Regions from separate parts of the Geobacillus lituanicus genome, predicted to be linked through region 1. Evidence: predicted binding sites of a transcription regulator. Region 1 holds the regulator's gene; each other region holds the start of a gene.
The links. The regulator Rex, encoded in region 1, represses fermentation and respiration genes when NADH is low (regulators of the CRP and FNR family bind a similar motif). The targets are predictions, from matches to a motif close to TTGTGAAATATTTCACAA.

Region 1 (10,043 bases):
GATGTGGGTGAAACTGACATGAATGAAAACGTGCATGTACTAGGTATTGAAACGAGCTGCGATGAAACAGCGGCGGCCGTGGTGAAAAACGGAAAAGAGATTTTATCGAATGTTGTGGCGTCGCAAATGGAAAGCCATCGGCGGTTTGGCGGTGTTGTGCCGGAAATTGCCTCGCGCCATCATGTCGAACAAATTACACTCGTCATGGAGGAAGCGATGCGGCAGGCTGGCGTATCGTTTTCCGAGCTTGATGCCATTGCGGTGACGGCCGGACCGGGGTTGGTTGGGGCGCTCCTTGTCGGGGTGAACGCCGCAAAGGCGCTCGCGTTTGCCCACGGGTTGCCGCTCATCGGGGTGCATCATATTGCTGGTCATATTTACGCCAACCAGCTCGTGGCGGAGATGAAATTTCCGCTGTTGGCGCTTGTCGTTTCCGGCGGGCATACGGAGCTTGTTTACATGGAAGGCCACGGGGCGTTTCAAGTCATTGGCGAGACGCGCGACGACGCTGCTGGTGAGGCGTATGACAAGGTGGCGCGGGCTTTAGGCCTTCCGTACCCAGGAGGACCGCACATCGACCGGTTGGCTCATGAGGGCGAGCCCGTGATTGATTTGCCGCGAGCGTGGCTTGAGGAAGGTTCGTATGATTTCAGCTTCAGCGGCTTAAAATCAGCGGTTCTCAATGCGCTCCACAACGCGAAGCAGCGCGGCGAGGAGATCGATCCGAGACAGATGGCCGCGAGCTTTCAGGCCAGCGTCGTCGATGTGCTGGTGACGAAAACGGTGCAGGCCGCCAAAGAATACGGCGTACGACAAGTGCTGCTCGCCGGTGGGGTGGCGGCCAACCGCGGGCTTCGGGCTGCACTGCAGGAGAAAATGAAAGAGCTCCCCGATGTGGAGCTTGTCATCCCACCGTTATCGCTATGCACCGATAATGCGGCGATGATTGCCGTTGCGGGAACCGTGTTATATCAACAAGGAAAGCGGGCTGATTTGGCGCTCAACGCCAATCCAAGCTTGCCGCTTGTCTAGAAGGTCGGTGATTTAGTACAAAATACTGCTAGCTCCACTTGTTTCTCAATTAGAGAAAAACTGTGGAATCAGCCTTCTTTTTTGGCGAAATGCCGTTGATTTGCTCGTGACAGCAGTTTGTCACCGGCCTTCTAGGAGGTTGGGGATTTCATCCTATTTCGCGCAGGAGACTCCCACTTCAACGACCAAAGGGAGTAAGTGGGAGAGGAATGCGCGTTCCCCCTTTCTTTTGTGTATGATATAATAAAGGCGTGGAGAAAACCGTTCAATAAAGGCACTCCAATAACTGCTACTCGATGTATGGAGTTGGTTACAGGAAACGTTGTAACCGTAAAACATCGAGCGTAGGTCCGTCTGTTGTGTGTGGAAGCCAAGTACTGCCAACAGACACACCGAGAGAATCGGTAACGATGCAGGCATGACCTGCGTCGTTGGGTAGTCGTCAACCTGCCCCCTGATGCAACCCCAAGTCAAGGAAGGAGGATGAAGTCCGTTTGCACTTCTGGGGAGTTGCAAGCCCCCACTTCAAGCGTTAGCTAAGTGGGGGTAGTTGACGAAAAACCGGCCCAAAACGCACTTTTCTCAAGTTAAAAATCCTTTTAAAGAGCGGATCGCTTAGGGCAGGCGGTCTGCTCTTTTTTGTTTGGCAAGCGGAATGGCCGTCGGGTGGGGACTTGTTGTGCATAGTTTTATCCATAGGTTGTGGACAATGTGGAAAAGTAAAAAAAACATGATAACGGCGAGGAGTGCAATACACAATCATTTTTTCATAGAGGAAAGGGATTGGTTGTGGATAATGTGGAAAAGTCGGTGAATAACTTCTGTTTTGCACAGAAAAGTGTGGATTTCTTTGTGGATAATGTGATTAACACAAAAACGGGGCTGACCTAAAAGGTCGCCTGCCTTCAAGATAGGCGCACGTCTAGTGCGGCAGAAACAGCAAGCATATATATGCAACGAAAGAGGGTGTTCCAATCCTTTGGGGACACCCTCTTGTCAGTCATCGTCCTTCACCTAAGAAGCAGCTTTCATGAACAAGGCAAAAGGCTGCTAAATGAGTTTGGCCTGTGATCGGCCTGGCGCGGTGATGCGCACGAGCAGTGCACATGAAGCCGCTAGATGCCCGTGTTGGCGTTCCCTGGCAGCGGATTGGCTCAAAACGAGGCGTAGAGCTGTTCCCACTCGGCCAATAACGTTTCAAGCTGCTGTTTCCGCTTTTCGTTTTCTTGCGTGAGCTGCTGCACGGTTTCATAATCGCCGTATACAGACGGGTCGCACAGCTGCTGCTCGGTTTCAGCGATTTGTGCTTCCAGTGCGGCGATCTCGGCTTCGATCTCTTCCAGACGGCGCTGCCGTTGGCGCTGTCGTCTTTTTTCCTCTTTTTCTTGCTCGTATGTGGATTTGGCTGTTTCGCCGCTGTCCGGTGATGCGGGCGGGTGGGAGTCCAGGCGCGCCAATTCGCGCATTTCTTCTTTTTTCGCCACGTAATAGTCATAGTCTCCTAAATATTCGACAAGCCCATCGCCCGAGAGTTCAAACAGCTTTGTCGCGATGCGATTAATGAAATAGCGGTCGTGGGAGACGAACAAGATCGTTCCCGGATAGTCGACAAGCGCCTGCTCGAGCATCTCTTTGCTGTCAAGGTCGAGATGGTTGGTCGGTTCATCCAACAAGAGAACGTTGGCTTTTTGCAGCATGAGTTTGGCGAGCGCCAGGCGTGCTTTCTCTCCGCCGCTTAAGGCGGAAACCGGTTTTAAGACGTCGTCGCCGGAAAACAAAAAGTTGCCGAGCACGGTGCGAATTTCTTTTTCGGTTTTGTCCGGGTAGGCGTCCCACAACTCGTCGAGCACTCGTTTGTTTGTCGACAGTTCCGCCTGGTTTTGGTCGTAATAGCCGATTTTCACATTTGCACCGTACCGGAGCTTTCCGGATTGAACTGGGAGCTTTCCGGCGATCGTCTTCAACAATGTCGACTTGCCGATGCCGTTTGGTCCGACCAAGGCGACACTCTCCCCCCGTGTGATGCGAAAGCTGATTTGGCGGATGACCGGTGCGCCTTCGCGATAGCCGGCGGTCAATTGCTCTGCGGTGAGCACCTCATGGCCGCTCGGCCGCTCAATCGCAAAAGAAAAAGAAGCTGATTTTTCATCTCCGGCCGGGCGTTCAAGCCGCTCCATTTTTTCAAGCTGCTTTCGCCGGCTTTGCGCCCGTTTCGTTGTCGAGGCGCGGGCGATGTTGCGCCGGATGAAGTCTTCAAGGCGGGCGATTTCCTCCTGTTGCTTTTCGTATCGTTTTAGCTCTTGTTCGTATTGCTCGACCCGAAGCTCCAAATAGCGGCTGTAATTGCCGCTATACCGCTTAAGCGTCGCGTTGGACAGCTCGTACACTTCGGTGACGACTTTGTCCAAAAAGTAGCGGTCATGGGAAACGAGCAGAACGGCGCCGGGGTATGCCTGTAAATATTGCTCGAGCCATGTGAGCGTATCGAGGTCCAAATGGTTCGTCGGCTCGTCTAAAATGAGCAAGTCCGGCTTGGCCAACAGCAGTTTTCCAAGGGCGAGCCGCGTCCGCTGTCCGCCGCTTAGCGAGGAAACGGGCGTTGTTTGGTAATCGTATGACGAAAATTGCAGCCCGTGCAAAACAGAGCGGATGTCGGCTTCATACTGATAGCCCCCTTGTTCTTTGTATTGCTCTTGCAGGTTGTCATACGCTTGAAGCATTTTTTCGTAGCGGGCCGGATCGGCGAGCAGATCCGGGTCGCCAAGCTGGGCGCCGAGCTCTGCCAGCTGCGCTTCGATCGCCCGGAGCGGCGCGAATACGTCCAGCATCTCGTCCCAAATGGAGCGTGACGAGTCGAGCCCGCTGTTTTGCGCCAAATAGCCGATTTTGATATGGCTTGGCTTGATGATTTCACCGCTGTCGGAAGAAAGTTCGCCGGCGATGATCTTCAGCAGCGTCGATTTGCCTGCGCCGTTGCGGCCGACAAGAGCAATGCGGGCGCGGGACTGTATTTCTAGTTTTATATTCGATAAAATAAGGTCAGCGCCAAAATATTTCGTGAGCCCATTCACTTGCAAAATGATCATGTCCGTCACCTCGCGAATAGTTTAACGCAAGTCGCGAAAACGGTCAAAGACAGATAACGAAAAATGGTGTATAGTGATAAATGGAGGAGATTGTCTTGGCATCGTTTACGCATTTCAATGAACAAGGCCGGGCGAAAATGGTCGACATTACACACAAGGAAGATACGGTCAGGATAGCGGTGGCGAGAACGAGCGTCACCGTCAACGAAGAGATTTATGAAAAGATGACGAACAATGCCATTGAGAAAGGTGATGTGCTGGCGGTAGCCCAGGTGGCCGGGGTCATGGCGGCGAAAAAAACGGCCGATCTCATTCCGATGTGCCATCCGCTTATGTTAAAAGGCATCGATATTGCCTTTGCTTGGGAAAAAGAGGCGGAAGCGTATAAACTTGTGATTACCGTGACGGTCAAAACGAAAGGGAGCACAGGAGTGGAGATGGAAGCGCTGACGGCGGCCTCGGTATGCGCATTGACTGTGTACGACATGTGCAAATCGCTCGATAAAGGAATGACGATCGGTCCAACGTATTTGGTCGAGAAAACGGGCGGGAAGTCCGGCCATTATCGACGGAAAACCGATTAGCTGGGGGATGAAACGATGAGCAACGAACAACCGAAAATCCCGCAGGCGACTGCCAAGCGTCTGCCGTTATACTATCGGTTTTTGAAAAATTTACATGCCTCAGGGAAGCAGCGCGTGTCCTCCGCCGAGCTGAGCGAGGCGGTGAAAGTCGATCCGGCGACAATTCGCCGCGACTTTTCGTATTTTGGCGCGCTCGGCAAAAAAGGATACGGGTATAATGTCAATTATTTGTTGTCGTTTTTCCGCCAGACACTTGAAGAGGACGAAGTGACCGAAGTCGCTCTGTTTGGCGTCGGCAATTTAGGCACCGCCTTTTTAAACTACAACTTTTCGAAAAATAACAACACGAAAATTGTCATGGCGTTTGATGTCGATGAACGGAAGGTCGGAACGACAGTCGGCGGGGTGCCGGTCTATCATCTCGATGAGCTGGAGGAGCGGCTTCGCGGCGACATTCCGGTCGCGATTTTAACCGTGCCGGCCGCCGCAGCTCAAGCGCTGACCGACCGCCTTGTCGCGCAAGGAATTAAAGGCATTTTAAACTTTACTCCGGCGCGGCTGAACGTGCCAAACCATATTCGCGTCCATCATATCGATTTAGCCATTGAGCTGCAGTCGCTCGTCTATTTTTTGAAAAACTATCCATCGCCATCGTAAAAAGGAGAGAACAACACATGAAATATTTGTTGCTCGTTCTTGTCATTTTGTTGCTGTTTGGCACGAAAAAGTTGCCGGAGTTGGGACGGTCGTTCGGCCAGTCGCTTCGCGAGTTTAAAGACGCCACAAAAGGGCTCGCTGATGACGAAGAAACGAAAACCGACCGATGACAAGGCAGGATGGGGAAACGATGAATGACAAAGAAATGTCCGTGTATGAACACCTCGGAGAGCTGCGGAAACGGCTGATCATCGTGCTTCTCTTTTTCGTTGCGGCGCTTGTAGCCAGCTTCTTTTTTGTCGATGACGTCATTGTGTATTTGCAGCACACTGCGGAAGCGAAACAGCTGACGATGAACGCGTTCCGCCTCACCGACCCGATCAAAGTGTATTTTCAGTTTGCCTTTGTCATCGCCGCTGTACTGACCGCTCCGGTGCTGCTCTATCAAATTTGGGCGTTCGTCAGTCCGGGGCTGTATGAAAAAGAGCGGAAAACAACGCTCAGCTACATTCCAGCATCGATCATTCTATTTTTAGCCGGGGTTGGTTTTGCGTATTTCGTCTTGTTTCCATTTGTCGTCCGGTTTATGAATCAGCTGGCGGAACGGCTCGGCATTCAACAGATGATCGGCATTAATGAATATTTTCAGTTTTTGCTGCAGCTCGTGCTGCCGTTTGGCATCGTGTTTCAGCTGCCGATTGTTGTCCTGTTTTTCACCCGCTTAGGGCTTATTACGCCGCAGCTTCTTGTTCGCATCCGCAAGTATGCGTATTTGGCGCTGCTTATTTTAGCGGCCGCCATTACGCCGCCGGATGTGTTGTCGCAAGTGATCGTCATGATTCCACTGACGCTTTTGTATGAGGGGAGCATCTGGGTTGCCAAAATCGGCTATCGAAAGGCGCAATTAGCGGCGGAGGAAGGAAGCGGCGATCCATATTGAGGGCAGCATCAAGAGGACGGTTCATACGGCGCCAGGCAAAAGGGGCTGACCCAAAACACGAATGCGTTTTGGGATCAGCCCCCACTTTTTTGCCTCAAATATAGAAGAATCGCCCTTTTTTCTGGTAGAATAGAGTCACCAAAACCACTACCACCGAAAGAAGGGCGATTCTTTTATGAAACATGATCATATTTCCTTTAAAGAGTATACCATGGACAACCTCTCTTTGCCAAGCAACATCGCCGATCTCATTCCACGGGATAACATGGCCCACGTGGTTCATGAGATGGTTGAACGCATCCCGATGGAGACGTTTCTTGCTTACTACAAAGGAGGGGGCGCCTCCGCCTATCATCCGAAAATGATGACCAAAATTCTCCTTTACGCTTACACCCAAAAAATGTATCATGGCCGTGAGATTGCACGGCAGCTCGAAGTCCACCTTCCCCTCATGTGGCTAAGTGGATTTCAAAAGCCGGACTTCCGCTCCATCAATCGGTTTCGTTCGGAGCGGATGAAAGACCTGATTGACGACCTGTTCCGGGAAATGATCACGCTGCTCGTGGCCGACGGCTATGTCAAGATGGAAGATTATTTTGTGGATGGAACGAAAATTGAAGCGAATGCCAACCGGTACACCTTCGTTTGGCGCAAATCGGCTGAGAAGTACCAGGAGAAACTCCAAGCCAATGTCGATCGGCTGATTGCCCAGATCGAGGCGATCGTGGAAGAAGAAAAGGCGGAAGACATCGACCCTTCGCCGGCCTTTACGTCAGAAGAAATCCGAAAGAAAACCGAGGAGTGGGAAAAACGGTTGGAGGCCGAGCCGGACAACCAACCGTTGAAGAAGGCCATCAAGAAGATGAAGGAGGACTACTTGCCCCGCAGTGAAAAGTATGAACACCAACTCCATGTATGCGGGGATCGCAACAGCTATTCCAAGACCGATGTGGATGCCACCTTCATGCGGTTGAAGGAGGATCACATGCGAAACGGCCAGCTCAAGCCGGCCTATAACGTACAGGTGGGTTCTTCCGGCCAATTTATTTTGGGGTATTCCCTTCATCAGAGGCCGGGCGACACTCGTTGTCTTCTCCCGCATTTGGAGACCGTTCGAGAGAAGTACGGCGTGGAACCCGAACGTTTGATCGCTGACGCGGCTTATGGCTCGGAAGAGAACTACGTGAAGCTGGAAGAGAAGCACATATCGGCCTTGATCAAGTACCATACGTATGAGAAGGAGAACACGCGCAAGGTCAAGAAAAATCCGCATCATCAGCAGAATTGGACCTATGTGGAAGAAGAAGACGTTTGGATTTGCGCCAATGGGAAAAAGCTGGTTCGCACCGGAACTTCGAAACAGACCACGGAATCAGGATACACCTCGGTCACCCGACACTACCAATGCCATGAATGCGAAGGATGTCCGTTCCGTTCGGCCTGCACGACTTCCAAGTATGGACGAACCACGCAATGGAACCCCGTCTATCATGAACAAAAACAGAAAGCCCGCGAACGGTTGGAGAGTGAAGAAGGGCAAGCCCGATACCGCCAACGCCAAACCGACATTGAGAGTGTATTTGGGCAAATCAAACAAAATCGCGGGTTTCGTCGCTTTGTCCTGCGAGGCCTCCAAAAAGTTTCCATCGAATGGGGGCTGGTTTGTGCTGCCCACAATCTTCTCAAAAAAGCCGCTAGGGACAAGCAATTGTCCTTGGTGGCGTAAATGAGGGGGAGAACAGAGTCGGAATTTTGTTCCGTTTGGTAAAATATACAAAAACCAGAGAGGGCTGACTCCAAAAGTCCGCTTTTTGGCGGACTTTTGGGTCAGCCCCTTTATTGTCTCGGTGTGAAGAACAAGCGAAAGGCGGTGCCGAAATCAAAAGCGGCCAGCGCCGCCAACGCGATGGTTGAGACGTTCCAAATCGTTTCATGAACGCTTTCGATCGCCAAATACGTAAACAGGAAGCCCAAGATGAAATACGGAACAGAAAACAGCCGCGGATGGCGCGTCATAGCCAAATCCTCCAAATGGCCAGCGGCAGTTCCGCTTGGCGCATCATGTTTTCCAATTCATCAGCCAACAAAATTTGAACGGCAACAACAAACGTGTTCATTGCTACATGGGCGAACATCGGCACGAAAATGCGTCCGGTTTTGGCGTATAAAAAGGCGAACACCATCCCCATGGACGTGTACAAAAGCAAATGCTCCGGCTCCATGTGGACGAGAGCGAACAGAAGCGAGCTGGCCAGCGCTGCCAACCAAAAGTTGTATTTTTCATAAAGCGAGCCAAAAATGATTTTGCGGAAGATGAGTTCCTCCAAAACCGGGCCGATGACCGACGTGACGACGACGAGCAATGGCGTCAGGCGGATGATGTCGATGATTTGCCTTGTGTTTTCCGAGCCCGGCTCAATGCCCAATAGACGCCATTCGATGTTGGCGGCAACGCTTTGCGCGGCAAGCGCCAAAAAGACGCCCGAGATCGCCCACATCCATGACGAGGCGAGCGGCAGCCGCCGCATTGTCCGTTCATCGCGGTCGCCGCGCAGCAGCCATAAAATGATGGCAAAAGCCAATAAAAAGCTGATGACCGCCCAATAGCCGGAGGCAATTTTCGCTGCTTCGAGACGTGTTTGCGCGCCTTGGCCGGCGCCGAGGGCGCGAAGGAGCGGCACACCGACAAAGGAGGACAGCTGCATGGCGATATAGGTGATGATGACATACCAGTAACGGCGCTTCAAATCGTTTTACCCCTTTATTTCAAATATATCCGTATTGTAGCACATGTTCGGCGAAAATAGTAAGAAAACTGCATCCTCGCATCCCACCTGACCGCCGTAAAAAAAATTAACCGGAGCCGTTTATCAGTCCGAGGAATGTGAAATAATGAAAACGGGCTCCGCGCGGATGGGGAGTAGAGGCAAAACAACCGGCTCCTTTTGCTCTTTCTTCTTTAGGAGAGAAAAACAGTTATTTTTTTGTATTTCCTACTTGCAAAACGGAGAAGAGTTCATTAATATTATAAGTGTGTTAGCACTCAATAATGATGAGTGCTAATAAGAACGGCGAAAACTATCGTTAAGGAGGTTGTTTCCCGTGTTGAAGCCATTAGGCGATCGCATTGTCATTGAAGTCGTGGAAACTGAAGAAAAAACGGCTAGCGGCATCGTGCTGCCGGATACGGCGAAAGAAAAGCCGCAAGAAGGCCGCGTTGTCGCTGTCGGTGCAGGCCGCGTGCTTGACAACGGCCAACGCGTTGCGCCGGAAGTTGAAGTCGGCGACCGCATCATTTTCTCGAAATACGCCGGCACGGAAGTAAAATACGACGGAAAAGAATACTTAATTTTGCGCGAAAGCGACGTTTTGGCTGTCATCCGCTAATATATTGCGTTCACCACATAAACATTCCGGAAAACTGACATATCCTTAACTTTATGACACGAATACTTACCTTTTTCACGGCATGCAGTGAAACAAATTCATAAGGAGGTAACGGGGTATGGCAAAGGAAATTAAGTTCAGCGAAGAAGCGCGCCGTGCGATGTTGCGCGGGGTGGACAAACTCGCAGACGCAGTGAAAGTCACATTAGGTCCGAAAGGCCGCAACGTCGTATTGGAGAAAAAATTCGGTTCTCCGCTCATCACGAACGACGGGGTAACGATCGCGAAAGAAATCGAACTCGAAGACCCGTTTGAAAACATGGGCGCGAAACTGGTCGCTGAAGTCGCCAGCAAAAC
Region 2 (10,043 bases), 1.3 Mb from region 1:
GGCCGCTTCGATCTGGTCTTTTCGTTCCGTGATGTTCGGGCAGTCAAACTCCAAACGGAGGAAGAACGTACCCCCTTTCGGATCGGTCGAGTATTGGCTCGATTCGACGATATTGGCGCCTTGCTCATACAAGAAGGACGTGACCGCGGCGACAATACCTGGACGATCCGGACAGGAAATGAGCAGGCGGGCGCGATCTTCATAGCCTTGCAAAAATGATTGCCAGCGATGTTGGCGAAATGTCGTCATGTTGTTCTCTCCCTTTTCTTTCCGTCGTTTGGTTTTCATCATACAAAAAAATCATCCGCTTGCCAACTGCACGGCCCATCTTTTTTGCAAGAAAAGCCGCCTTTGCCCCTGCGGCGGAAGGGGCGATATTCAAAAGAACATCTCCCCTCGAGTAAAATGGCAGTGAAAAAGGGTGTCTCGTTATGTAGGAGACACCCTTTGGTCTGCCCGTGATCAGTCTTTCGTCAAATCGCCGGCCGGGCCGAAAAATTCGTAATGGATGCGTTCTTCCGGCACGCCCCACTCTGCTAAGGCGCGGTAGACCGTTTTCATAAATGGCACCGGGCCGCAGAAATAAAAGTCAGCGTCTTTCGTCGGGATCACGGATTGCATCCATGCAAGGTCAATCCGCCCTTCTTTTCCAAAATGTGGATGGTGGCAGTCCTCGTCGGATGGCGACTCATAACAAATATGATAAGAAAATGACGGGCGTTCCGCCAACATCCGAAGCTCCTCGTCAAACGCGTGCACGCGGCCATTCAAAGCAGCATGCAAAAACGCCGCTGGGCGGGTCGGTTGGCGGATGGCCAACGTATGCGCCATGCTCAAAAGCGGAGTGATGCCGACGCCGCCGCTGATGAACACAACCGGCGTCGTTTTGGACAAATCAAGCGTAAAATCGCCGGCTGGAGCGCTAAGCTCGAGCACGTCGCCCTCTTGGACATGATCATGCAAATAGTTGGAAACAATGCCGGCCGGCTTGTCCGCTGTAGCTGCTTCCCGTTTGACGCTGATGCGGTAATACCCTTTTCCAGGTGCATCCGATAAGCTGTATTGGCGAATATGCGTATACGTCTCGCCCGGAATCGACAGTTTGACGCTCACGTATTGACCCGGCAAATAATCACTGATGGCCTTGCCGTCTTCCGGCTCCAAATAAAACGAAGTAATGACGCCGCTTTCTTTCACCTTTTTCACGACGACAAATCGGCGAAAGTCACGCCAGCCTCCGTGTTTGGCCGCTGCCTCATCGTAGAGCTCTTTTTCCACTTGAATGAAAACGGACGCAATGGCTTCATATGCTTCCGCCCAAGCCGTGATCACTTCGTCGGTGGCGGCGTCGCCGAGCACGTCTTTGATCGCCAGCAACAAATGCTTTCCGACGATCGGGTATTGTTCTGGTTTGATTCCTAAGCTGCGGTGTTTATGGCCGATTTGCCGCACAACCGGCAAAATCGCATCAAGCTGGTCGATATAGCGCGCTGCCGCATACACGGCTGCGGCCAAGGCGCGTTGCTGCCGCCCTTGTTTTTGGTTGGCGTGGTTGAAAATATGGAGCAGTTCCGGATGATTGGAAAACATGAGTTCATAAAACCGCTTCGTAATTTGTTCGCCATGTGTTTCCAAGACAGGCACCGTTGATTTTACCATTTCAATCGTTTTTGGATGCAATTTCGTTGTCGTTGTCATGATTTCATCCCCTTGTAAAACATGTATTTTTAATACATCTTTTATTCAACCATGAGCACTGCGAAAAAGCAATATTTCAAATACATCTTTAATAAATTGTTCACAATTCTCCGTTCGAATCAGGTGTGGTACAATGGGATCAAGAATGTCGCTTAAAGGTTGTGAATCACGATGCAGTTGACGAACTATACGGAATACGCCTTGCGCGTCCTCTTGTTTTTAGGCGCGCTTGATGAAGAAGAAAAAACAAACATCAAAGACATTGCCGCTGCTTTTTCCATTTCAGAGCATCATTTAAGCAAAATCGTCTATGAACTTGGCAAACTCGGCTACATTGAAACGATCCGTGGGCGCAACGGTGGAATCCGCCTTGCGAAACGCCCCGCGGAGATTGTCATCGGCGCGGTTGTTCGCGAAACGGAGGAAAACTTATCGCTTGTCGAGTGTTTTGCCGCCCACGGCAATGAGTGCGTCTTAACGCCGGTATGTCGGCTTCGCTTCGCACTTCACGAGGCGTTAGAGGCGTTTTTGCGTGTGCTGGATGCGTATACGCTCGCCGACTTGCTTGAAGACCGAGCGTCGCTTCGTTCTTTATTGAAAGAGCGGCGCGGTTGAGGAAACTTTCTGGCTATAAGCTGGAGAGTTTTTTGGCGTTTGGCAGGCACACGATCACTAAGCATCGCGCTACGGAAGGAAGACGCGGGATGATGCGAAACCGATGGCGGCCTTTGCGGCGATTGGCACCTTGGCGCTCGGCCTTTGCGCGGGATGTGGCGGCAAGAACGATCATCAGTTGGAAAAACGAAACCAGTCGTCAAACATGGGCGGCGGGATGAATACGTCCGGCACCGGCCGATCACATCCCCTTTGTTTGCCACAAGACGAAGAATATATTAAGATTAGAAAGGTGTGAAAACATCTGCATGACTAAAGGAGGTCACAATGAAACACGAAGGAAACGCTTTGCCACCTTACTTGCATATGGACAACGGAGAGCTTTGGCTCACCGAAGATGATCGCGACAATTTGAAAATTAGCTACCGGATCAAAGAGGTGATCTTTGCCGAGCCGTCCGAGTATCAGCATGTCATGATTTTGGATTCGTATGATTTTGGCCGCATGCTCGTACTGGACGGCGTCGTGCAAACGACCTCGATTGACGGCCATATTTATAATGAGATGATTTCGCACGTGCCGCTGCAGTTTCATACGGAAGCGAAGCGGGTGCTCATCATCGGCGGCGGCGACTGCGGCGCAGCTCGTGAGACGGCGAAATACGCTCATCTTGAAGCCATCGACATGGTGGAAATCGACGAAAAAGTCGTCCGGGCGTGCAAAGAGCATTTGCCAGCCGTCTCCGGCAACTTATCGGATCCGCGCGTGCGGTTTGTTTATGATGATGGCGTCAAGTTTGTGCAAGGGAAGGAAAGCGTCTACGACGTCATTATGATCGACTCGTCCGACCCAGTCGGCCCGGCGGAAGCCTTGTTTTCACCGGAGTTTTACGCCAACGTCCATCGCGCGTTGAAAGCGGATGGGCTGATGGTCTGCCAAAGCCAGTCGCCGATTTTCCATCTGGATATTTTGAAGCGGACGTACCGCAATATTCGCGAACTGTTCCCGCATGTGCTTGTGTACACCGCCGTGGTGCCGACGTATCCAGGAGGGTTGTGGAGCTTTACGATCGGCTCGAAACGGCCGCTCGATTTTCCGGTGCAGACTACCATTCCAAATGACACGAAATATGTGAACGATGAGATCTTTCGCCAATGTTTCGCGTTGCCGGCATTTTTGCGTTCGGCGCTTGAGGTGGAATAACCGCTTGGCATCAAAAAAGCTGTCCCCCACAAAGCAGGGACAGCTTTTTCGTGTTGCTTGAATCCGTTCTGTTTTATGGAGCAGGTGGGTTGTGAGACAATGCCCGCTTAGCAAGCCATTGAAGCGTCAAGTCGTCAGCAGGCGGGTTGTAGAGCCCAGCGCGGACGTCACGGTAATGCCGCTGAAGCGGATTGTCAGCAAACAAGCTTTGTCCGCCGACAATGCGCATCGCCCAATCGACGACTTCAAGCGCGGTATTGGTGGCGACCAATTTGGCTGTTGCCAACTCCTCTTTCATTTCCATCCGTTTTTCCGGATAGCGATCCCATAAATCGGCGACCGCGTACAGGAAATGGCGCGCATGGGTGAGGCGCCATTCCATTTCAGCGATTTTCCGCTGTACTTCGGGCGTCGAGGCGATTGGGTGAGGCAGGGTATTAGGCTGGTACGTCTTGGCAAAGCGAAGCGCCTCATTGCGCGCCGCAATGGCGATGCCTAAGTAACAAGCCGGCACGTGCAACAGCCATCCTTGCGCCGGAGCAGCTTCGTTCGCTTCTCCAAGCGTCTCTACGAGCGCCTCTTGGTCGACTTCGACTTCTTCAAGAACAAGATCATCGCTGCGCGTCGCCTTCATGCCGAGCGTGTGCCATGTCGGCTCAATGCGAAGCCCCGGGGTTTTCATCGGGACAAGAAATTCGCCGACCTCGCCGCTGCTGCCAATCGTGGCGGAAATTAGCACGTAATCGAGTGCCGGCGCCAATGACGCAAACGCTTTTCGCCCATGAAGCACCCAGCGGCCGTTGCGGAAACAAGCGGTTGTTGTTGGTTTTCCCCCGCGCGCCGGGCTGCCGGTTGCCCGTTCAGAATGGGCGCTGTTTATCAACACATGGCGTTCCGTGATCTCGCTGGCCAGGCGGATGAGCACCGCTTCCGGCCAGCGGCGCAGCAAATACAGGCGCATGACAATGCTTAAATGCCAACCGAGTGACAAGGCGGTGGCGCCGTCGCCTTGGGCCAGCGTCTCTTGCACGAGCACGAGCTCGTACAGCGAGGCCCCGCCGCCTCCGTATTCGGCCGGGACGGTCAACGACAGAAATCCGGCTTCTTTTAACAGAGCGAAGTTGGCAAACGGAAACTCGGCCCGCTCATCATAATGCGCCGCGCGGGCGGCAAACTGTTCAGCGAGGCGCCATGCCCGGCGGTGAAGCTCTTCTTCCCGTTCGGTCCGCACAAGCAGATGGTACAATTCGTTCATCGTTCTCCCCTTCTTTTTTCCAGGATGCCTCTATTGTACTGGTTTTGCATTGATGAGGAAATGAAAATGCATTACAACAGAAAGAAATGGCGGACATACCGGTCATCGTGGCGATGGACAAACTCGTTTTTCGCCGCATCGTATACATACTCCTCTTGCCAGCGGGCGCCATGGCGGGCGATTTGGCGGACGGCATGAAGGATCGTATACACTTCTTCATTCGTCATCGTCGGATGAAGCGACACGCGCACCCAGCCCGGTTTTGCCAACAAGTTGCCGCTTTTGACTTCGTTGAGCAAGGCGGCGGACTGCTCTTGATCGATGCCAAGCAAATAATGGCCGTACGGCCCGGCGCATGAACAACCGCCGCGCGCTTGGATGCCGAAACGATCGTTGAGCAACTTGACGATGATGTTGTAGTGCAGCCCGTCGATGACAAACGAAATGATGCCAAGCCGGTCATCCCGATGCCCTTCCAGCACCCGGACGCCGGGAATGTCTTTTAACGCCGGCAATAGGAGCGATACGAGCTCCTGTTCGCGGGCGCGCATTCGTTTTATGTTCATTTGCTCTTTCAGCTGGATGGCGAGCGCTGCTTTGATCGTTTGCCAAAACGGCGGCGTTCCCCCGTCTTCCCGCTCTTCGATCGCCTCTACGTATTCGTAATGCCCCCACGGGTCGGTCCAATACACCGTTCCGCCTCCTGGATGGTCAGGCGCCTTTTGGTCATACAGCCGGCTGTCAAAGATGAGCACGCCGGCGCTTCCCGGTCCGCCAAGAAATTTGTGCGGCGAAAAATAAATGGCATCTAGCTGTTCCATCGGGTCATCCGGGTGCATATCGATGCGCACATACGGGGCGGAAGCGGCAAAGTCGACGAAGCAAAGCCCGCCATATTCATGCATCAGTTTCGCCAAGGCATGATACGGCGTTTCGATCCCAGTTACGTTCGAGCAGGCGGTGAATGCGCCGATCTTTTGCGGCCGATCGCGGTAGCGCTCGAGCAGCTCCCGCAAATGGTCAAGATCGACATCCCCGTTTTCTGTCGGACGGACCGCCACGACTTCCGCGATGGTTTCCACCCATGGCAATAAATTTGAATGGTGCTCCATATGGGTGACAAAAACGACTGGCCGCTCCTCATCATGAAGGGACAAGCGGCGCTTCCACCGCTCCGGCACGCGCAAGCCAAGCAGGCGCTGCAGCTTGTTGACAGCCCCGGTTGTCCCCGCCCCTTGCATGATCAAAACATCGCTTTTTTTGGCATGGACGTGTTGTTTGATGAGTTCTTTCGCATAGCGATAGGCAAGCGTCATTTTCGTCCCGGTCACGTTCGACTCGGTATGGGTGTTGCCGACGAACGGGCCGAGTTCACGGGCCATTTTCTCCTCAATCGGGCGATACAGCCGTCCGCTTGCCGTCCAGTCGGCGTAAAGAAGCCGCTGCTCGCCAAACGGGGTGGAAAACGGATGAAAGCGGCCGATCGTTCCGTCGCGAAACGGCTGAAAATACGTCTCGAGCTCACCGCGGCATGTATACACCGCATTGCCGATCACAGCGTGAATGGCCATGTTGATTCCCCCTTTCCGCCATTTCATCTATTTACAAAGTATGTCGCCTTCGGTGGTTCGGTCCAAAAAACGTGGGAAAGTTGAAAATGAAAAATCCGCCGTACAGGCGGATGATATTCCACTCCCTTTTTTACTCCTTTTTTTTGCACGATAACGGCGAAATCGTTTCCCCCACGGACGGCGCAAGGTATTCGGCAAGCATGGTCCGCAAGTCATCGGGCAATGGTTCGCTCGTTTGGGTTTGGAAATTAAAATGGACGACCGCTGCTTCTCCGATGGCGATCAGTCTTCCTGTTTCCTCTTCCATGATGCGATGAATGCATTGAAAGCTTTTATTGCCGATCCGGGAGACATTCGTTTCCACGCGCAATCGTCGTCCGAAGAATCCTTGGTTGATAAAATCGCACTTGGTGGAAGCTAAAATAAAATGCCAGTCGTCCGTTCGCCCGCCGTAACGCAATTCATCAAACAGGCGGGTGCGCGCTTCTTCCAAATAAATAAAATAGCTGATGTTGCTTAAATGTCCGAGCGCGTCTGTTTCACAAAAACGCGGATTGACCGTAATCGTGTGCGTTTTCATTCGTGTTCCCTCTCCCCTTTTTGACGGCAGACACAGCAGTGTGTCTACCAACTAGTCAGTATGTTATTTTTATCATAGCTTGATTCGCTTATGGATGCAACTGTTTTGTTTTTGATATTTGATGATTTAGAACATAGTTTAGATAGAGGTGAGGAGCAGGGAGAGCGAAGCGTTCGCTTCTCCTCACCCGGCCCAAAGCGGAAGCAGCACGTACCCGGCAAGCGACAGCCCGGCGCCAATCAAGGAAATGCGCAGTTTGTATTTCGCATAGTTCATCAAGTCCATATCCATGATGGCGGCTGTCGTGATGGTCGTATCGCCAAGCGGCGAGGCAAACGCGCCGAACGTTCCGCTCGCAAACACCGCGCCGACCGTCATCTCAAGCGGCGCTCCAGTCGCGTGCGCGAGCGTGACGCCAAGCGGCATGAAAATGCCCCATGTCCCCCACGAGGACCCGATAAAATACGCCAAAAACGATCCGGCCAAAAACACTGCCGCGGGCACAAACGTCCCGGGAAGCCATGTCCCAAACGTCGAAGCCACGTAAGCGGTAAAGCCGAGCTCCCCCGCCACCGCGGAGACGGCCCAAACGAGAACGAGCATGCCGATCGGCGCCATCAACTCGTTGCCCCCCGCGAAAAAGTGGTAAATCAACTCCGACAGCGACTGCCTGCGCCATACATAAAACCCCATCGAGAGAAGAAGGGTCACAAACAGCGCCAACAGCATCGCCCATGTTGCATCCGCTTGCGAAAACGCTTCTAGCCAGCCGTGCGCCCCGCGCCGCCGACCATCATAGGCAAAAAAAGCGAACGTCAGCCCGAGCAGCAACGCCAGCGGGACAAAAAGGTGAAGCGGCTCTCCTGTGACAAGGGACAATTCTTTGCGCAGCCCGAGGCCGTGCAATTCGTTTGTTTTCTCCTCTCCTTTTTTCGCCCGCGGCTTGCCGATGCGGATGTTCAGCATCGTCGTCAGCAGCCCGATTATCAGCGCGATAATGGCAAACAGATTGTACGGCAAGCTGCGCAAAAAAACGCCATACGCCGATTCATGAATATCGTTTTGCGCCAGCGCCGCCGCTACAACAGACGTCATAAAGCCGACAAACGCCGTTGCCGCCGGCAGAAGCACGATGATCGGTTCAGTGGACACATCGATGATGTACGCCATCCGGCGCCGGTCGATGCGAAACTGGCGAAGCACCGCCTTCATCACCGGACCGAGGAGCATAATGCGGAACATCGGCATAAAAAACGTCACCGGCACCGTCAACCAAACGAACAACAAAAGCCTGCGCTTCGTGCGGATGCGCCCAGAAAGCTTCTCGACAAACCCTTTGATCCCACCGGTGATTTGCATCATGCCGACAAGCGAGCCGAACAAGTACAAAAACGCCGCCACCTTCATGTGTTCAACATCGCTGAGCGAATGAACAATGGCGGACAGCGCCCGCTCGATGCCGCCAACAAGCGACCGCTCAAGGCAAAACGCCCCGACAAGCAGCCCGGCTATAAGACCGGGCAAAATTTCTTTCAGCCAAATGGCGAGCGGAATGATCAAAAGAAAAGGCAATAGCGACCACCATGTTCCTTCCACACCGGCATCCCCCTTTGCGATCTTGCTGTTAACAAGGATAGCCATAATGCTGTTCGTTTATGATTTTGTTGATTATTTAGAACATAGTTTTGTTTATTAAATGGATCGTCGTCGCCAACATTTTGGCTGATTCTTTCCAATACGTCCCGTCATCGCCATAGCGCGACACGATGCGCGCCTGATCGTGGTTGCACCAAAAGAGCGCATTCCAGCCCCCGCCTTGTTTGTCAACATCTTTCGATGACCACCTTCATTTTTTCGACAATAGTTGTTGTTTTTTTTGCTAACTTCCACTTCTTTTGTTATGTTTTGTCAAGCGGCAGGAAAATCAACGACCGAGTAGGAAAATAAAACATAACGTAAATCAATGCCAAAAGACGAGAAAGGATGAGGAAATGCGATGAAAACCTATACACTCCGCGAAGCAGCGAAAAAAATCGGGACGACCGCCCGCGACTTGAAACAGTGGGAAAAGCAATTCGCTCAATGGATCACCGTTCCCCGCACCAGCCAAGGGGCGCGCATTTATACCGACGAGCTGATCCATCGATTTCGTCAAATCCGTATGTTGCTCGAGGAAGGCCGCCATCCGCGCGAAATCGCGGATCTCATCACCCAGATGAACGGGCGGCCCGCCGATCCACCTGCTCCGGTGGAACCCGATGTGATGGAAGGGGAAATTATTGACGTGCCCCGTTTGTTGCGCCATGGGGCCCCGTACATAGCAGAACAGCTCGTCGCCCGCGTAAAAGACGAGCTCGTCGACGCCGTCAAGCGCGAGGCAGCCGACACCATCCAACAGGCGATGAGGGAGGTCAAAGGGCAACTCGACCACCTCGGCGAGCAGACGAGCGCTGCGGCGGAAACCGTGCGCCGCTCCCTTCAAGACTACCAAGAAGCGTGGCAGCAAAAAACCGAGCAGCTGCACGAACATTTGGAAACGGTCGTCGCCTTTTGCCACGAAGAAAAAGCGAGGCAAGAACAGGAGCGAAAACAGCTCGAACAGCGCATTATCGAGCGGGAAAAAGCTTTCCGGGAACTGGTGCTTTCCTTTCGGCAAACAGCAGCCAACACCAACGCCGGCCGCTCCCGGACGAACAAATGGTGGAAGTTTTGGTAATTCCCGAATGGAAAGGCCGCAATCGAAAAAGGGGCTCCATGAAAAGGAGCGCCCTTTTTCGTTCCCTATTTTGTTGATCAATCTCCAACATGGGCTTGGCGGCAAACAAACGCTGGTTTGAAAGCGCGGGGCTTTCGCCCGCGGTTTTCCGCCCTCAAACAACGCGCGCCGACCGGCAGGCACATCCGAACGGTCCGCCCTCATCCTTCTTCTCCTTTGCCAATCCCCTTCGCCGGTTCTTTCCAGACGTCCACCACTGCTCCCGCTTCATCCGTATCGATGACAAACGAGCCGGTGGCGTAGCGGTCCGACAAGCGAAGCGACGCAGTCTCCACCATCTCCGTCGCCCCTTTTTCCGTCCGCAGCCCGACCGTCCCCTCGCTCTCGCCGACCAAAACCGCTCCG
Region 3 (10,043 bases), 1.4 Mb from region 1:
CGGGTCAAGAGCAAGCGCCTTCTCGACGGCCGCCTTTTCTTGATCGCGGCGCTCAAGCGCTCCATAAACATATCCAAGGCTGTCGTAATACCACGCCTCCCCTGCATGCGGACGGGCGTCAGCCAACGCGCGGAGAAGCGCGGAAGGCTCCGCGATCGCGGCAAGCTGCTCCATATCGATGCGCTTCGGGGCCAAGCGCACCGCCTGAAGCAAATGCGCGTGCTGCCGCTCTTCGTTTTCTTCCGCCTCATAGAGTGAAGCTAAGCGAAAATGGCAAAGGACAAACGATGGATCGGCTTTGAGACAAGCCTCATACTGTTGTTTCGCCTCTTCGTGGCGTCCAAGCGAGGCGCACAGCTCCGCGAGCCGGAAGAGGGAAAGCGCATGGCCCATGGCGGCAGCTTCTCGGTAAAACGCCATGGCCTTCGACAGTCGGCCTTGCCGTTCATAAAGGGCGCCGAGAGCGGAATGGGCCGAAGCGAGTGTCGGGCGAGCCGAGACAAGCTGCTCTAAAAACGCCCGGCCGCGTTCCTCTAAAGACGGCGTTGCCAGCTGATCAAGGTAAAACTCGTACGCTTCTTCCGCCTCAAACTCAGCCAGACGCAACCCTTCTTCCAACCACGACAGCGCCGTCTCGCGTCCTTCCTCCTCGTCGGCGAACCCATGGGCGACAAGCCATCTTCCCGCGTTCAGCCAATATTCGCTGTTGGCGGCAAAACGGGCGCGCTGCTCGATCACATACCGGCGCGCCTCATCCATATCCCCGCGCTCCGCAAGGGCAGACGCCAAGCCGAGATGGGCGAACACGTCATCGCGGTCATGACGGACCGCCTCTTTGTAGCACGAAACCGCTTGTTCCGCCTCCCCTTCCTCCATATAGAGATCGCCAAGACGGACGTAAAGCGGCGCCAAGCGTCTAGCAGCGGCCAGCCCCTCTTCCAGCACCGCTTTCGCTTTTTCCCGATCACCGGCATCATCATACAAGTCAGCCAACATCAAATACGGATGCGGTTCCTGCGGGTCGAGCGCTTTGGCGACGCCAAAGCCGCGTTCCGCCTTGCGTCTTCGGCCGAGCTCCATGTCGCAGCGGGCCCGCTCATACCAAAGCTGGGCATCCCGCCGCTCGCGGCGCACAAGACGATCAAACCAGTCGCGCGCTTCGGCGAACCGCTTCGCATGGAACAACAGCACACCGTGATTCGTTTCGATAAACAAATCGCCCGGATACAGGCTGACTGCCACGCGCGAAGAGATGAGCCCTTTTTCGATATGACCGGCGTACGCCGAGGTGAGCCCGAAATAGCTCCACACTTCCGGCTGGTCTGGGTCCAACTGGAGCGAGGTGCGAAAATAGCGGGCCGCCTCTTCATAGCGGCTGGCAAAAAAGGCAATGCGCCCGCGCAAATAATGGTAGAGCGGGCTTTGCGCCTTTCCTTTCACCCGTTTGAGCACGTCTTCAGCCTTCTCCATTTCTTGCGTGTAGACGTACGCTTTCGCCGCCATCAGCAGCAAGTCGTTATGTTCGGGATACTCGCTCAAGACGCGCCTGGTGTAATCCAACACAAGCGGCTTCGCCTCGTCGCTGCCGAAATGCTTCATGACATACAGCCATGTGTACGGGATGTGCTCATGCTGGCGCAAAAAGGCGACAAAGGCGGCGAAATGCGCCTGTTCGTCCTCGTCCATCTTTTCAGCCAACGCGTGCAGCTCACGGAAATAGCGGTCCTCCTCCTCCGGAAGCTCGGCGGCGAGCGCCGCTTTTTCCCGGGGAAGCGCCACAATCGACAAATAATGCGTCCCTGCATACCACTTGGCAAGCTCGTCCTCGGAAACGACAAACGGATCAAACAGATTCGGGTCTTGCACATAAAACGCCTCGAGCCGTTCGTCATAGCCAAACAGCACTTGGACGTGTGATGACTGTTCGTAATCGACGCTCAACAGCACCGGAACGCCCTCATCAATGAGCCGCTTCCAGCGCGGCAGCGTGCCGATGAAAAAGCGGCAAACAAATCCAAGATCTTCCAAATAATGTACGGTCGTGGACAGCTTCGATCCGCGCACATCAAAAATATGTTCGGCCACTTCATCCTGCGTGCGGGGGGAACCAAGCAATCGAAGCATCATTTCCAGACTCGCCGGCACGCAATAGTTGTGCTTTTGCACGACCGGCACAAGCGGCAGCGCCACCGACCGTTTCCCTTGCCGCCCAAGCGCGCGGGCGTACGGCGTTTTTTCAAGCTGCGGCTCCGCTTTCACAAGCGATTCAAGCTTCTCCCATTCCTCAAGCTGGTAATACAGTTCGGCGCGCAAATGGGCGAAATAACGGCGATGCATATGAAGCGGATTCAGGCGGTCAAGTTCCTCCATCGCCGCGAGCGCCTCGCGGTAGGCGCGCACATCGCGCAGGCGGCGCACGCGCTCAGCGTAAAACGCTAACACTTGCGGAAAACGCTGCTTTCCTTCTTCCAAAACGGCAAGCGCCTCGCGGTGGCGGCCATCGAGCGCATACAAATCGGCAAGAAGCAAATAGCACATATCGCCGCGCTCCGAGTCGTCGAGACCGGCGCGAATCACCTGTTCGGCGCGCTTCCGGTCGCCGGTCTCGATATAAAAATAGCCCCACTTGTCATGCATCGGCGCCGTCTCATAGCGGGCAACCACATCCATCCATTCGTGCGCCTCATCGATCCGCTGCATATCCAATAAAGCGCGCACCAACGCAAACGCCGCCCGGGCGATCGCTTCCCTCGGCTCCTCCACCCGGCCTTCGAGCGCGGCGGTCAGGCGCGGAGTGAGCGCCTCTTCCACATCGAGCGGCCGGCGTTGATCGATCCATTCGTCGCACAACCACGCGAGCGTCTGCAGCGTGTTGAACTTCCGGTGGGCGTACCGGGCGACAAGCCCGCTATGCCGGTACATAAGCGCGTAGTCGAACAGGCGGACAAGCGTCCGAAACGGTTCGATCTCGTCCCACGAAGCCATGAGCGGCCGCCATTGAAACAATCCCATGTTTTCTAAATGCGGCCGCACCTGGGCAAGGGCATCCACGATTCGTTTTTCTTCAACGAGCAATGCGATCGGTTTGATATGATTCATACAAAGAAAACTCCCTTATTCTTTTTCCAGCTATTTATTAAGTGTAGAACAAGCCCGGCAAAACAGCCACATATTTTTTCACAAAAATACCGACAAACAAAAAATGGCCTCTCCTTTGAACAGGATCAGCCATATACCGATTCGTTTTATCCGGCGTGCTTGGCGAAAAATTCGAGAGACCGTTCAATAATCATCGGTTGGTCGTAATCGAGCGTCGCCACATGGTAGCTGTTTCGGAGGCGGACGATCTCTTTCTCCGTCGATGAAATGCCTTGAAAGATGATGTCGGCGTTTCCCGGCGGCACGACGTGATCTTCGTCGGAGACAAAAATCAACGCCGGACAGACGATGCGATCGAGTTTCGCTTTTGTCTGTGCCATCAGCCTAGCCAGCTGAAGAAGCGAAGCGGTCGGCGTTTTCTCGTATGCCAGCTCTTTCACATCCGGATTTTTCAAGTCCGAACCGATCGAATCCAGAATACCTCGGCAGCTCGCCGCCGCACCTCTTTTTTCCTTTTTTTGATCGGACGCCGTTACCACATCGACAACCATGACCGCCACCATTCGTGAAACAAGCCGTTGACGCCAAAATAGACGAATGCGATCCAAGCGATGCCAACCAATGCTTTCTCCATCCCTTTTCCCGTCCGATAGAGCGGCACTTTCCACCGCTTGGACGAAAACGGCCAAAACAGCGGCACCCCTTGAACAGAAAAAAAGTCTTCCACAATATGAAACAAGTAGCCGAGCACGAGCCCAGCGGTAAACGGCGACGCCGAGTCGCGCCAGACGAGGGCGGCAAGCACCCCCCAGACGATGAGCGAATGCGTCATGCCGCGATGGCCGAACGCTTCTTTTACTTTCCCCGCGACGCCGAACGAACGGCGGCCGACGTATGACGACGGCTCGTCAATGTCAGGAAGAAGGCTGCCGATGACAAGCCCCGCCGTATAGGCGGCGGTAAACGGCAGCTTTGTATGCGCGGCCGCCGCCGCGCCGAGGCATAATGTGGCAATGACATGGCTGGAGTATCGCAACGAAATCCCCTCAAACTTTTATCGTTTTCCCCATTATACCACAGAAAAGAATATTCGTTCGTTTTTTTGACGGATTTGTGACAATGATGCAAAGTGTGACAAAGTTAACATCGCGTTATTAACATCATGGCTATAGTTAAAAGTACACAACGCTAATAAGGAGTGAAGCAAATGAAACGAAAACGATCTCCGCTTGCCAACCGTTTCAAATATATTCGGCCGATCGAGCGCCAAGCCGACGGCCATAGCGAAACAACCTACGGCGACCGCGCCTGGGAAGATGCGTACCGTCGCCGCTGGCAGCACGACAAAGTCGTCCGCTCGACCCATGGCGTCAACTGCACGGGGTCGTGCAGCTGGAACATTTACGTCAAAAACGGCATCGTCACCTGGGAAGGACAGCAGCTCGACTATCCGTCGACCGGGCCGGATATGCCGGACTTTGAACCGCGCGGTTGCCCGCGCGGCGCGAGCTTCTCATGGTATATGTACAGCCCGCTGCGCGTCAAATACCCGTATGTCCGCGGCATCTTGCTTGACATGTGGCGCGAGGCGCTCTCCCATCATCCAAACAACCCGCTTGAGGCGTGGAAAAGCATCGTTGAAGACCGCGAAAAAGCGAAGCGCTACAAACAGGCGCGCGGGAAGGGCGGATTCGTGCGCGTCAGCTGGGATGAAGCATTGACGCTTGTCGCCGCTTCTTTATTGTATACGGTCGTCAAATACGGCCCGGACCGCAACGTCGGCTTCTCCCCGATTCCAGCCATGTCGATGGTCAGCCATGCCGCCGGATCGCGCTTCATGCAGCTGATGGGCGGGCCGATGTTAAGCTTCTATGATTGGTACGCCGACTTGCCGCCGGCGTCGCCGCAAATTTGGGGCGACCAAACGGACGTGCCGGAGTCAAGCGACTGGTACAACGCCGGCTACATCATCACCTGGGGCTCGAACGTCCCGCTCACCCGGACTCCGGACGCTCACTTTTTAGCCGAAGTGCGCTACCGCGGCACGAAAGTCGTCTCCGTCAGCCCAGATTACGCCGAGTCGACAAAATTCGCCGACGACTGGCTGTCGGTGAAGCAAGGGACGGACGGCGCCTTGGCGATGGCGATGGGACATGTTATTTTAAACGAATATTACGTCAAACGGACCGTTCCATATTTTGAACGATATGCCAAAACGTACACCGATTTTCCGTTTGTCGTCACCTTAAAACAAAACGGCGGCACATGGACGGCCGGCCGCTTCTTGTTGGCGAAAGACCTTGGCAAACAAACGAACAATGCCGAATGGAAGCCGGTCATCTATGATGAAAACACCGACTCGTTTGTCGTGCCGAATGGAACGATCGGCGCTCGCTGGGAAGACAAAGGAAAATGGAACTTGCGTCTTGTTGATGAGGAAACAGAACAGCCGCTTGAGCCACGCCTGTCGTTTTTAGGGAGCGAAGATGAAGTCATCTCGATCCAGCTTCCATATTTCACCGCTGAGGGCGGAAAAACGATCGAACGCGCGGTTCCAGTGAAAAAAGTGCAAACCGTAACAGGAGACGTTTACGTCACGACCGTCTATGATTTGATTTTGGCCAACTACGGCATTGACCGCGGCATCGGCGGCACAGTCGCCCGCTCGTACGATGACGAGGTGCCATTCACGCCAGCATGGCAAGAAGCGATCACCGGCGTCGACCGCGAACTCGTCGTGAAAATCGCCCGTGAGTTTGCCGACAACGCGATCGACACAAACGGCCGGTCGATGATCATCGTCGGCGCCGGGATCAACCATTGGTTCAACTCCGATACGATTTACCGCGCCGTCTTGAACCTTGTCTTGTTCGTCGGCGCCCAAGGGGTGAATGGCGGCGGTTGGGCCCATTACGTCGGGCAGGAAAAGCTGCGGCCGGTGGAAGGATGGCAGACAATCGCCACCGCCCGCGACTGGGTCGGACCAGCGAAATTGCAAAACGGCACGTCATTCTTTTACTTTGCGACCGACCAATGGCGCTATGAAGAGCGGCCGGTCGATGAGCTCATCTCACCGCTGGCCAAAAAAGCGCGCTATTCACACCCTGGCGATTACAACGTCTTGGCCGCGCGGCTTGGCTGGCTGCCGTCGTACCCGACGTTTAACAAAAACGGCATCGAGCTGTATAACGAAGCAGTAAGCCATGGAGCCCGCACGCCGGAAGAGATCGGCGCCTACGTCGCGAAACAGCTGAAAAAGAAAGAATTGCAGTTTGCGATCGAAGATCCGGACAACGAGGCGAATTTTCCGCGCAACTTGATCGTCTGGCGCGCCAACTTAATCTCAAGCTCCGGCAAAGGGCACGAATACTTCTTAAAACATTTGCTTGGCACGACGAACGGCTTGTTAAACGATGACCGCGACAGCCTGCGCCCGGAAGAAATCCGCTGGCGCGATGAAGCGCCGGAAGGCAAGCTCGATCTGCTTGTCAACTTGGACTTCCGCATGGCCGGCACAGCGCTCTACTCCGATGTCGTCCTGCCGGCAGCGACATGGTATGAAAAACATGACTTAAGCAGCACGGATATGCATCCGTTCATCCATCCGTTCAATCCAGCCGTGCCTCCGCTCTGGGAAGCGCGCTCGGACTGGGATATTTTCAAATCACTTGCGAAAGCCGTATCTGATGTCGCCAAACAAGCCGGCTTAAAGCCGATGAAAGAAGTCGTCGCCACTCCGCTGTTGCACGATACGGCGCAAGAGCTGGCGCAGCCGTTCGGTGAAGTGAAAGACTGGAGCAAAGGCGAAACTGAACCGATTCCGGGCAAAACGATGCCGAACATTCATGTCATCGAGCGCGACTATACGCTCATTTACGATCAAATGACCGCCCTGGGTCCGAACGTCGCCCGCCAGCCGATCGGCACAAAAGGGATTGCCTGGTCAGCGAAAGACGAGTATGAACAGTTGAAACGCCGGCTCGGCACTGTCCGGCGCGCTTCCATCGCCGACGGCTGCCCGGATATCAGCGAAGCGAAAAAAGCGGCTGAAGCGATTTTGACGCTGTCATCAACTACAAACGGCAAAATGGCGGTGAAAGCGTGGGAGGCGCTTGAGAAAAAGACGGATTTGAAATTGGCCGATTTAGCGAAAGAACGCGAGGAAGAATGCTTTACGTTTGAACAAATCACCGCCCAGCCGAAAACGGTCATCACCTCGCCGGCGTTCAGCGGCTCGGAAAAAGGCGGGCGGCGCTACTCGCCGTTTACGACGAACGTCGAACGGCTCATCCCGTGGCGGACGTTGACCGGCCGGCAGTCGTTTTACATCGATCATGAACTGATGCGCGAGTTTGGCGAAACGATGGCGACGTTCAAACCGGTCTTGCCGCACCGTCCGTTTTCAAACAAACGCCCGAAAGAAAACGGAAAGGAAGTCATCTTGAACTATTTGACGCCGCATAACAAATGGTCGATCCACAGCATGTATTTCGACTCCTTGCCGATGTTGACGCTTTTCCGCGGCGGGCCGACCGTGTGGATGAACAAAGATGATGCGGCCGAAGCCGGCATCAACGACAACGACTGGATCGAATGTTTCAACGAAAACGGCGTCGTCGTCGCCCGCGCCGTCGTCTCCCACCGGCTGCCGCGCGGCATGGCGTTTATGCACCACGCGCAAGACCGCCATATTAACGTGCCGGGCACGAAGCTGACAAACAACCGCGGCGGCACGCACAACAGCCCGACGCGCATCCACGTAAAGCCGACGCATATGATCGGCGGATATGCACAGTTAAGCTACGGATTCAACTATTACGGACCGACGGGCAACCAACGCGACCTGTACGTCGTCATCCGCAAACTCGAGGAGGTTGATTGGCTTGAAGATTAAAGCGCAAGTCGGCATGGTGATGAATTTGGACAAATGCATCGGCTGCCATACGTGCAGCGTCACGTGCAAAAACACATGGACGAACCGCCCCGGCGCTGAATACATGTACTTTAACAACGTTGAAACGAAACCCGGAATCGGCTATCCGAAACAATGGGAAAACCAAGAGAAGTATAGAGGCGGCTGGGAGTTGAAAAACGGCGAACTACGGCTCAAATCCGGCTCGAAAGCGATGCGGCTCGTCAACTTGTTCTACAATCCGTACCAGCCTACGATCGACGATTACTACGAACCGTGGAATTACGACTATGAAACGTTGACGAACAGCCCGCTAAAACAATACCAGCCAGTGGCGCGGCCGAAATCAAGCATCACCGGCGAATGGATGGAGCTGTCATGGGGGCCGAACTGGGAAGACGATCTGGCCGGCGTCCATATCACCGGTTTGCGTGATCCGAACGTTGTCAAAATGGAGCAGGCGATCCAAACGGAATTTGAGAATGTCTTTATGATGTACTTGCCGCGCATTTGCGAGCATTGCCTCAATCCGTCATGCGTATCGAGCTGCCCGTCAGGCGCCATGTACAAACGCGACGAGGACGGCATCGTCCTCGTCGACCAAAACGCCTGCCGCGCTTGGCGGTATTGCGTCACAAGCTGTCCGTACAAAAAAGTGTATTTCAACTGGCAAACGAACAAAGCGGAAAAATGCACGCTCTGCTTCCCGCGCATCGAAGCCGGCATGCCGACGATTTGTTCGGAAACGTGCGTCGGCCGCATCCGTTACATCGGTGTGATGCTGTATGACGCTGACAAAGTGAAAGAAGCGGCGAGCGTCACAGATGAGAAACAGCTGTACCACGCCCAGCTTGATATTTTCCTTGATCCAAACGATCCAGCCGTCGCCGCCGCCGCGAAAGAAGCGGGCATCCCAGACGAATGGATCGCCGCCGCACAGCGCTCGCCGATTTACAAAATGATCGTCGACTGGAAAATCGCTTTGCCGCTGCATCCGGAATACCGGACGCTGCCAATGGTATGGTACATTCCGCCGCTGAGCCCGATCATGAATACGATCGAAGGAAAAGGAAGCCAAGCGAGCGCCGATGACATCTTCCCGGCCATTGATGAAATGCGCATTCCGATCGAATATTTGGCGAATTTGCTGACGGCGGGCGATACGGCGCACATCCGCACGACATTGAAAAAAATGGCAGCCATGCGCTCATACATGCGGGCGAAACAAACGAACAAACAGCCGGACACCCGTCTCATTGAATCGCTCGGCTTAAGCCGTGAAGACATTGAAGAGATGTACCGTTTGCTCGCGATTGCCAAATACGAAGACCGCTTCGTCATTCCAGCATCGCACCACGAAGAAGTCGCTGACCTCTACGCCGAACAAGGCAGCTGCGGGCTGGCGTTCGCCGGCGGCCCGGGCGCTTGCGGCACGCTGTAAAAGGAGAAAGAAGGCGAGCCCCGCCCCCTTCAACAATGAAATGGAGGATTTACGATGAACAGCGAACAACAACAAACGGTCTTTCTATGTGTATCGTATTTGTTGTCTTACCCGGACGAACAGTGGGCCGAATCGCTTCCTGACTGCCTAGACGCCATCCGCTCGCTTGACGATGAAACCGTCCGCGCGCCGCTTTTGGCAGTGGCCGAACAGCTCGCGGTCACCCCGACTCGAGAGCGGACGGAGCAATATGTCGAAACATTTGATTTCGGCAAAAAAACGAATTTGTACTTGACGTATATGACAAACGGCGAGCAGCGGGAGCGCGGAATCGAACTCGTTGCCTTAAAAGCGCGCTACGAGGCGGCCGGATTCGCCGTCTCCGATCACGAGCTGCCCGACTACTTGCCGCTCATGCTTGAATGGATGGCCTATGCAGATCAAGAGCATACGACCGCCTTGCTCGCCGATTATGCCGGCCATATCCGCGAAATCGGCGACCGGCTGGCAGCGGCAGGCAGCCCGTATGCACAGCTGTTTGACGCGCTCAATCACACATTCACTCAACTCGGCGTGACGCCGCTCCCGAAA

Region 2: nsrR (nitric oxide-sensing transcriptional repressor NsrR) is a predicted target of Rex. The motif match lies at 1,787-1,804, and genes of this name have one in related genera.
Region 3: ACR1UW_RS10525 (nitrate reductase subunit alpha) is a predicted target of Rex. The motif match lies at 4,229-4,246, and genes of this name have one in related genera.

Annotation. Positions count from the first base shown of each region.
Region 1 covers NZ_CP194773.1:629,233-639,275, forward strand. Annotated here, with positions in the region: gene rimI (ribosomal protein S18-alanine N-acetyltransferase) at 1-22, shown strand, start outside; gene tsaD (tRNA (adenosine(37)-N6)-threonylcarbamoyltransferase complex transferase subunit TsaD) at 19-1,032, shown strand; gene abc-f (ribosomal protection-like ABC-F family protein) at 2,187-4,118, opposite strand; gene moaC (cyclic pyranopterin monophosphate synthase MoaC) at 4,214-4,702, shown strand; gene ACR1UW_RS03220 (redox-sensing transcriptional repressor Rex) at 4,718-5,359, shown strand; gene tatA (twin-arginine translocase TatA/TatE family subunit) at 5,377-5,529, shown strand; gene tatC (twin-arginine translocase subunit TatC) at 5,550-6,299, shown strand; gene ACR1UW_RS03235 (IS1182 family transposase) at 6,475-8,025, shown strand; gene ACR1UW_RS03240 (YdiK family protein) at 8,136-8,315, opposite strand; gene ACR1UW_RS03245 (CPBP family intramembrane glutamic endopeptidase) at 8,312-9,046, opposite strand; gene groES (co-chaperone GroES) at 9,402-9,686, shown strand; gene groL (chaperonin GroEL) at 9,805-10,043, shown strand, end outside.
Region 2 covers NZ_CP194773.1:1,958,505-1,968,547, reverse strand. Annotated here, with positions in the region: gene purU (formyltetrahydrofolate deformylase) at 1-249, opposite strand, end outside; gene hmpA (NO-inducible flavohemoprotein) at 463-1,698, opposite strand; gene nsrR (nitric oxide-sensing transcriptional repressor NsrR) at 1,870-2,313, shown strand; gene ACR1UW_RS09935 (hypothetical protein) at 2,417-2,611, shown strand; gene speE (polyamine aminopropyltransferase) at 2,641-3,516, shown strand; gene ACR1UW_RS09925 (acyl-CoA dehydrogenase family protein) at 3,590-4,771, opposite strand; gene ACR1UW_RS09920 (aminotransferase class V-fold PLP-dependent enzyme) at 4,843-6,342, opposite strand; gene ACR1UW_RS09915 (acyl-CoA thioesterase) at 6,473-6,922, opposite strand; gene ACR1UW_RS09910 (Na+/H+ antiporter NhaC family protein) at 7,106-8,518, opposite strand; partial or broken gene ACR1UW_RS09905 (alpha-amylase family glycosyl hydrolase) at 8,598-8,741, opposite strand; gene ACR1UW_RS09900 (MerR family transcriptional regulator) at 8,919-9,638, shown strand; gene parC (DNA topoisomerase IV subunit A) at 9,839-10,043, opposite strand, start outside.
Region 3 covers NZ_CP194773.1:2,068,378-2,078,420, forward strand. Annotated here, with positions in the region: gene ACR1UW_RS10510 (bacteriocin-processing peptidase family protein) at 1-3,099, opposite strand, end outside; partial or broken gene ACR1UW_RS10515 (alpha/beta hydrolase) at 3,246-3,597, opposite strand; gene ACR1UW_RS10520 (metal-dependent hydrolase) at 3,632-4,135, opposite strand; gene ACR1UW_RS10525 (nitrate reductase subunit alpha) at 4,307-7,993, shown strand; gene narH (nitrate reductase subunit beta) at 7,983-9,452, shown strand; gene narJ (nitrate reductase molybdenum cofactor assembly chaperone) at 9,507-10,043, shown strand, end outside.